DNA from 2 places in the Pseudomonas sp. PA-7-1E genome. Region 1 is predicted to be linked to the other one. Evidence: predicted binding sites of a transcription regulator. Region 1 holds the regulator's gene; the other holds the start of a gene.
The links. Region 1 encodes sigma-54, which starts transcription at its own class of promoters, with help from an activator protein. Its sites were predicted from a motif close to ANTGGCATNNANNTTGCTNT; they were not measured.
Positions count from the first base shown of each region.

Region 2: a site for sigma-54 is predicted at 1,627-1,646, ahead of glnK (P-II family nitrogen regulator). Genes of this name have one in related genera too.

Region 1 covers NZ_WKFA01000002.1:197,648-202,005, forward strand. The annotation lists gene ptsN (PTS IIA-like nitrogen regulatory protein PtsN) at 1-206, opposite strand, end outside; gene hpf (ribosome hibernation-promoting factor, HPF/YfiA family) at 217-522, opposite strand; gene GIW79_RS02225 (RNA polymerase factor sigma-54) at 598-2,091, opposite strand; gene lptB (LPS export ABC transporter ATP-binding protein) at 2,276-3,001, opposite strand; gene lptA (lipopolysaccharide transport periplasmic protein LptA) at 3,001-3,534, opposite strand; gene lptC (LPS export ABC transporter periplasmic protein LptC) at 3,521-4,093, opposite strand; gene GIW79_RS02245 (KdsC family phosphatase) at 4,102-4,358, opposite strand, start outside.
Region 2 covers NZ_WKFA01000003.1:21,809-26,166, forward strand. The annotation lists gene GIW79_RS02715 (ammonium transporter) at 1-1,044, opposite strand, end outside; gene glnK (P-II family nitrogen regulator) at 1,079-1,417, opposite strand; gene GIW79_RS02725 (accessory factor UbiK family protein) at 1,841-2,104, shown strand; gene GIW79_RS02730 (YifB family Mg chelatase-like AAA ATPase) at 2,320-3,816, shown strand; gene GIW79_RS02735 (TetR/AcrR family transcriptional regulator) at 3,823-4,358, opposite strand, start outside.

The sequences.
Region 1 (4,358 bases):
CAGTGGGGGATCGCGATGCCGTTGCCAAAACCGGTGGAGCCGAGTTTTTCACGGGCAATCAGAGCTTCGAAGACATCTTGCATCTCCAGATCCGGAATTTCCCGGGCGATCAGGTTGGCAATTTGTTCGAGGGCGCGCTTTTTACTGCCGCCCGGCACGTTCACGAGGGAACGGCCGGGGGTCAGGATGTTTTCAAGTCGGATCATGGGGGGAGAGTTAACGACCTGTACCTTGCATCAGGTGCAGATTCTTTTCCTTATGCTTTATGAGTTGGCGGTCGAGCTTGTCGTAGAGGGAGTCAATGGCCGCGTACATATCTTCATGTTCCGCATTGGCGACGAGCTTGGCATTCGGTACGTGCAGGGTGGCCTCGATTTTCTGCTTGAGCTTATCGACCTCCATGATGACCTGCACGTTGGTGATCTTGTCAAAATGCCCCGCAAGCTTGTTCAGTTTGCTCTCGGTGTATTCACGCAGGGGCTTGGTGACTTCCAGCTGGTGTCCACTGATGTTGACTTGCATACAGCTTCTCCTTCGTTGCCAGTGCATAAAGCGGTGGGCAGGAATACCCACCACTGGAACGCTGTGGCCCGCCCGTCACATCAACCGCTTACGCTCGCTGGAAGGCGCGATCCCTAGGGACTCGCGGTACTTGGCGACGGTTCGACGGGCGACCTGAATGCCTTGTGCCTCCAGTAAACCAGCGATCTTGCTGTCACTCAACGGCTTTTTCTGATTTTCAGCGGCAACCAGTTTTTTGATGATCGCACGGATCGCCGTGGACGAGCATTCACCGCCTTCAGAGGTGCTGACGTGGCTGGAGAAAAAGTATTTCAGCTCATAAATACCCCGTGGGGTATGCATGAATTTCTGCGTGGTAACCCGGGAAATCGTCGATTCATGCATGCCGACGGCTTCGGCGATGTCGTGCAGCACGAGAGGCTTCATGGCCTCGTCGCCGTACTCCAGGAAACCGCGCTGGTGTTCGACGATCTGGGTTGCGACTTTCATCAGGGTTTCGTTGCGGCTTTGCAGGCTCTTGATGAACCACCGCGCTTCCTGCAACTGGTTGCGCATGAAGGTGTTATCGGCGCTGGTGTCGGCGCGGCGCACAAAACCTGCGTATTGCGGGTTGACCCGCAGGCGCGGTACTGACTCCTGGTTCAGCTCCACCAGCCAGCGTTCGTTGTCCTTGCGCACAATGACGTCGGGCACCACATATTCGGCTTCGCTGGACTCGATCTGCGAGCCTGGACGCGGGTTGAGGCTTTGCACCAGTTCGATGACCTGGCGCAAGTCATCTTCCTTGAGCTTCATACGGCGCATCAGTTGGCTGTAGTCGCGACTGCCCAGCAGGTCGATGTAGTCACTGACCAAGCGTTGCGCTTCCGTGAGCCATGGCGTCTTGGCCGGTAATTGGCGCAGTTGCAGTAACAGGCACTCGCTGAGTGTGCGTGCGCCGATGCCTGCGGGCTCGAATTGCTGGATGCGGTGCAGGACGGCTTCGATTTCGTCCAGTTCGATATCCAGTTCCGGGTCGAAGGCCTCGAGGATCTCGTCGAGGGTTTCGTCCAGGTAACCCTGATTATTGATGCAATCGATCAGGGTTACCGCGATCAGGCGATCGGTATCGGACATCGGCGCCAGGTTCAGTTGCCACAGCAAGTGGCTCTGAAGGCTCTCGCCCGCCGACGTGCGGGTAGTGAAATCCCACTCGTCATCATCGCTGCTTGGCAGGCTGCTGGCGCTGGTCTGGTAGACGTCTTCCCAGGCGGTGTCCACGGGAAGCTCGTTGGGAATGCGTTCGTTCCAGTCGCCTTCCTCCAGGTTGTCCACCGTCGGGGCGGTTTCCTGATAGGAGGGTTCCTGCACGTCGGAATTGGGTTTTTGCTCGATGTTATCGGCCAGAGGATCTGCGTTATCGAAGTCGTCGCCTTCTTCCTGGCGTTCGAGCATCGGATTGGACTCCAGGGCCTCCTGGATCTCCTGTTGCAGGTCCAGGGTCGACAATTGGAGCAGGCGGATGGCCTGTTGCAGCTGCGGTGTCATCGTCAGCTGCTGGCCCATTCTCAGGACTAGCGATGGTTTCATGGCAGGGGCTTAACACCTTATTCGCCGGCGCAATGCGCCATCCACGACAGGGCGCGTGAGCGCCAAACATAAGCAAATTATATGCCTGATCTCGGGGCCTTTGCCTAGAGCGCGGTAACAATAAAAAAACCGAGGTTTCCATTGACTCCCGCACGCTCCAGGTAAGAGCGCGATACCCCTGTGTTTACAGGCGGAACTCGTGACCCAGGTACACTTCCTTCACCAGCTCGTTGGCCAGGATGGTTTCGGCATCGCCTTCGGCAATCAGCTGACCATCGTTGACGATATACGCGGTTTCGCAGATATCGAGGGTTTCGCGCACGTTGTGATCGGTGATCAGCACGCCAATGCCCTTGGCCTTGAGGTGATGGATGATCTGCTTGATGTCGCCCACCGAAATCGGGTCGACGCCGGCAAAGGGTTCATCCAGCAGGATGAATTTCGGCGCGGTCGCCAGGGCGCGGGCGATTTCCACGCGACGACGTTCACCACCGGACAAGCTCATGCCGAGGTTGTCGCGAATATGGTTGATGTGGAATTCCTGCAGCAGGCTTTCCAGCTCCTGGCGGCGGCCATCGCGATCGAGTTCCTTGCGGGTCTCGAGGATCGCCATGATGTTGTCGGCTACCGACAGTTTACGGAAGATCGACGCCTCCTGCGGAAGATAGCCGATACCTGCCCGTGCACGACCGTGCATGGGTTGGTGGCTGACGTCCAGGTCGTCGATCAATACGCGACCCTGGTCCGCCTGGACCAGCCCGACGATCATATAGAAGCAGGTGGTTTTGCCGGCACCGTTAGGGCCGAGCAGGCCGACGATCTGGCCGCTGTCGATCGACAGGCTGACGTCGCGTACCACCTGGCGGCTTTTATAGGCCTTGGCCAGATGCTGGGCTTTCAGGGTTGCCATTACTCGGCCTTCTTCTTCGGCTGGATAACCATGTCGATGCGTGGGCGGGGTGCGGTGACCTTGTTGCCGTTGGCGCGACCGGCGTTAGCGATCTGCTTCACGGTGTCATAGGTGATTTTTTCACCTTCCGTGGAGTTGCCGTCCGGGCTCAGCACCTTGGCCTGATCAATCAGTACGATGCGGTTCTGCTGGGCGTGATACTGGATAGTCTTGCCGTAGCCTTTCATGGGGCCTGTATCGGTAGCGGACTGCTTCTGCTCGAAATAAGCCAGGTTGCCGACCGAAGTCACCACATCGATATCGCCGGTCTTAGTACGAGTCAGGGTCACCGTGTTGCCGGTAATCTTCATCGAGCCTTGGGTGATGATCACGCCGCCGGTGTAGGTGGCGACACCTTGCTTGTCATCGAGCTGCGCATCGTCAGCCGAGATGTGGATCGGTTGCTGGCTATCGTTCGGCAGAGCCCAGGCGCTCACGCTTCCCAGTGCTGCGCCCAGACCGAGCAAAATAGGGAGAGTTTTAACGAGCCTCATACTGTCCTCTTACGTTCGATAGCAGGTGTATCCTGCTTTCTTTCAAATACGCTTTCATTCCCTTGCCAGTCGATACACCGCCAGCGCCGTCGATTCTAACGTCTTGCTCGGTCTGCGCATATTGCTTCTGTGGGAATACGGTCATGCGACTGCTGGTAATGATGGTGTCGCGGTTCTGCGCGTCTGTACGTGCGACGCGAACCGAGTCGATCAGTTCAACTTCGGTGCCGTCAGGGTTGACTTCGCCACGCTTGCTGGTCACGTGCCAGGGAAATTCGGTGCCGCGATACAGGTTCAGGTCCGGATTCGTCAGCAGGCTGACTTCGGAAGCCTTCAAGTGCTCGACCTTGTCCGATGTCATCTCATACTGCACCTTGCCGTCGGGCAGATACTGAATGCTGTAGGCATTGGTGGCGTAATAGTCGATAAGGCCTTCGTCAACCTGTGCAACAGGCTTGTCGAGAAAGCGCTCCGGGCTGATATTCCAGTAGCCCACCGCCAGGAGCAGCGCGGCGCTGACCCCGAATAACAGGAAGTTGCGAATCTTTTTACTCAGCATATAACGCTCTATAGGTAGGCGGCGTGGGCCGCTTCAAGACTGCCTTGGGCACGCAGGATCAACTCGCAGAACTCGCGGGCGGCACCCTCGCCGCCACGGGCGGTGGTGATGCCATGGGCGTGTTCGCGGACAAACGCCGCGGCATTTGCGACGGCCATGCCCAGGCCCACCCGGCGAATCACCGGCAGGTCTGGCAGGTCGTCGCCCAGATAGGCGACTTGTTCATAGCTTAGGTTGAGTTGGCCAAGAAGCTCGTCCAGCACCA
Region 2 (4,358 bases), on a different contig from region 1:
ACCCAGCTTGCGCTTGAGGCTGGTCGCGCAGAAGAAGCACACCACACCGGCGACCAGGCCAATCACCAGGGCGCCCATCGGGCCCACGGTGCCAGCCGCTGGTGTCACGGCGACGAGGCCGGCGACCACGCCCGAGGCGATACCCAGTGCGCTTGGCTTGCCGTGGGTGATCCACTCGGCAAACATCCAGCCCAGGGCCGCAGCTGCGGTAGCGATTTGAGTTACCAGCATCGCCATGCCCGCGGTGCCGTTGGCCGCCGCAGCGGAACCGGCGTTGAAGCCAAACCAGCCGATCCACAGCATGGCCGCGCCCACCAGGGTATAGCCCAGGTTATGCGGGGCCATCGGGGTGGTGGGGAAGCCTTTGCGCTTGCCGAGCACGATGCACGCCACCAGGCCAGCCACACCTGCGTTGATGTGCACAACGGTGCCGCCAGCGAAGTCCAGCACGCCCCAGTCCCACATCAGGCCGCCATTGCCGCTCCAGACCATGTGCGCAATCGGCGCATAGACCAGGGTGAACCAGATAGCCATGAAGATCAGCATCGCGGAGAACTTCATACGCTCAGCGAAAGCACCGACGATCAGCGCCGGAGTAATGATGGCAAAGGTCATCTGGAAGGTGATGAACACGGCTTCCGGAAACAGCGCCGCCGGCCCGGTAATGCTGGCTGGGGTGACACCCGCCAGGAACGCCTTGCCCATGCCGCCGAAGAAGGAATTGAAGTTGACCACACCTTGTTCCATACCGGTGGTATCGAACGCGATGCTGTAGCCGTAGACAACCCACAGGATGCTGATCAGGCCAGTGATGGCGAAGCACTGCATCATCACCGACAGAATATTCTTGGAGCGGACCATGCCGCCGTAGAACAGCGCCAGGCCAGGGATGGTCATGAACAGCACCAGCGCGGTGGCGGTAAGCATCCAGGCGGTGTCGCCGGAATTGAGGACTGGAGCAGCCACTTCATCTGCCGCCATGGCCAGGCTTGGCATTACGATGGACAGCAGGGCTCCGAGCCCTGCGAATTTACGCAGAGTCATATTGTTTTCTCCTGGGGCGTTGGGGTTTGGCGGCTTAGATTGCGTCGGTATCGGTTTCGCCGGTACGGATGCGAATAGCCTGTTCCAGATTGACCACGAAGATCTTGCCGTCACCGATCTTGCCGGTGTTGGCCGCCTTGGTTATCGCCTCGATAACCCGGTCAAGATCCTTGTCGTCAATGGCGACATCGATCTTCACCTTCGGCAGGAAATCGACCACGTATTCCGCGCCGCGATACAGCTCGGTATGACCCTTCTGCCGACCGAAGCCCTTGACCTCAGTAACGGTAATGCCCTGCACGCCGATCTCGGACAGTGACTCGCGTACATCGTCCAACTTGAACGGCTTGATGATGGCAGTGACTAGCTTCATGAAAACTCTCTCCCGAATTTGGTGGACTTGCCCCAGGAAAACAAACCCGTCTCAAGTCTAAGCGCAGTGCCTGGCTTTGTAACGCATCGTCGCCTCGGCATTTGCCGTCGCGACGCCAGCGAACCACTGGTGACGAGCCCTGTACCCCGGATCCGTCGGCGCACTGCATTCGTCACAGCGACTGCATCAGTGCATGGGTCATGATCGTCTAAGCAGAAACCTTGCCAGCTCCGTAAAAACCACCGAAATCAATCCTTTGCCCGCTTGTGCCCACCTACGGGGCGCCTGCGCGGCCGCAATGCGCATCAAAACAGTGCGCAGCCGCCCGCCCCAATGCGCGAAAACCGTGCGCAGCGGGGCGTGAAAATGACTATAGACGCTGCGTGGTACACTGCCGGCCAACTGTTTTCCGGAATATGTCCAATGCTCGCGCCCAAAGACTTCCTCGACGCCCTGAGCGGCCACGCCTCTCGCCTGTTCAGCGGCGACACCCCGCTGCACCGCAATGAAATCGAAAGCCAGTTCAAGGCTTTGCTACAGAGTGGTTTCAGCAAGCTCGACCTGGTCAGCCGGGAAGAGTTTGACAGCCAGATGGTGGTGCTGGCCCGCACACGTGCGCGGCTGGAGAGCCTGGAGGCGAAGGTGGCTGAACTTGAAGCACGGTTGACGCCACCTTCTGCTGAGTGAACGCAATTGTTGTGGGAGCTGGCTTGCCTGCGATCGCGGTTTATCAGCGGATGATTCTTTGCTGACACACCGCGATCGCAGGCAAGCCAGCTCCCACATTTGTTTTGCGTCGCCGCCCGGATACGTTCTGTAAAACCTCCCCGCCCCGCTCCATCCCACCTCGTCTACCCTTGGAAAAAACCGCAGGAAGCGGCCCTCCCATTCAAGGAACGAGCATGTCCCTCGCCATCGTCCACAGCCGCGCCCAGGTCGGTGTGGAAGCCCCAGCCGTCACTGTCGAAGTGCATATGGCCAATGGCCTGCCGTCTCTCACCTTGGTGGGTTTGCCCGAAACCGCAGTAAAGGAAAGCAAGGACCGCGTGCGCAGTGCCATCCTCAACTCGGCGCTGCAATATCCGGCCCGCCGCATCACGCTCAATCTCGCGCCCGCCGACCTGCCCAAGGACGGCGGGCGTTTTGATCTCGCGATTGCCCTGGGCATCCTGGCAGCCAGTGTGCAAGTGCCGGCGTTGATGCTCGATGACGTGGAATGCCTTGGGGAATTGGCGCTGTCCGGCGAGGTGCGCGCGGTGAAGGGGGTGTTGCCGGCCGCGCTGGCGGCGCGCAAGGCCGGGCGCACCGTGATAGTGCCGCGCGCCAATGCCGAGGAGGCGTGCCTGGCGTCGGGGTTGAAGGTGATTGCGGTGGATCACCTGCTGCAAGTGGTGGCGCACCTGAATGGACATGTGCCGATTGAGCCCTACAGGTCCGACGGTTTGCTGTACTTGAACAAGCCTTACCCAGACCTGAGTGAAGTGCAGGGCCAACTCGCGGCCAAGCGAGCATTGCTGATCGCGGCGGCGGGCGCGCATAACCTGCTGTTCAGCGGGCCACCGGGTACCGGCAAGACCTTATTGGCCAGCCGGCTACCGGGCTTGCTGCCGCCATTGAGCGAGCAGGAAGCGCTGGAAGTGGCCGCAATCCAATCCGTGGTCAGCCTGGCCCCTCTGAGCCATTGGCCCAACCGCCCGTTCCGTCAGCCACACCACTCGGCATCCGGGCCGGCGCTGGTGGGTGGCGGCTCGAAGCCACAACCGGGGGAAATCACCCTGGCCCATCACGGGGTGTTGTTCCTGGATGAACTGCCAGAGTTCGATCGCAAGGTACTGGAGGTGCTGCGCGAGCCATTGGAGTCGGGGCACATCGTGATCTCCCGAGCCCGAGACCGTGTGAGCTTCCCGGCGCGCTTTCAACTGGTCGCGGCGATGAATCCCTGCCCCTGCGGCTACATGGGCGAGCCCAGCGGGCGTTGTCGGTGTACACCGGAGCAGATCCAGCGCTATCGCAACAAGCTCTCCGGGCCGTTGCTGGACCGGATTGATTTGCACCTGACCGTCGCGCGGGAGGTCACTGCGCTGAACCCCGCCCAACAAGCCGGTGATACCACCGCGCAAGCGTCCGCTCAGGTGGCGCAAGCCCGGGAACGCCAGCACCAGCGCCAGGGTTGCGCCAATGCATTCCTCGATCTGCCCCGGCTGCGCGAACACTGCCAGTTGGCCAAAGCCGATGAAAGCTGGCTGGAAAGCGCGTGTGAGCGGCTGACATTATCACTGCGCGCAGCCCATCGATTGCTCAAGGTGGCTCGCACCCTGGCGGACCTTGAGCAAGTGGAAGGCATCGCCCGCCATCATTTGGCGGAGGCGTTGCAGTACCGACCAGCCGCAAATGGCTAGCACTTGTCAGGCAAAATCCAGCAGCAGCCTCGCCACTTCCAGCACTTCTTGCAGCGCCGCTTCTGCGGACTCTGCGGAAGGCTTGAGCATCAGGTCATCGGCATAGCCCATCGCCAGGGCGAAGATCTGCCGTGCAGCGCGTTGAGCCGACTCGCAGCGAAAGACGCTATCGGCAACGCCCCGCTCGATCACCTCGGCAAGCATGCTTTGCCATTGGGCGTTGATTACCAGATAAGCCTGGGTCATTTGCGCGTCATGCATGGCCTCGTCCCAGGCGTCGAGCCACAGCGCCCAGCCGGCGTCAGCGGTGCTGGGCAGGCAGTCGCGCAAAAAACCCACGAGCGCCTCCAGGGGTGGCGCATCGGCCAACGGCTCGCGCACTTCATCCAGTTGCTCATTGGCAAAGCGTACGAAGGCTTCGCGGCGCAGTTCATTCCAGTCGCTGAAGTAGTGATAGACATGACTGCGCGACAAGCCGGCATGTTCGGCGAGGTCACGGGTGGATACATCGGCGAAACCCTTGCTGCGAAACAGCTCCAGGG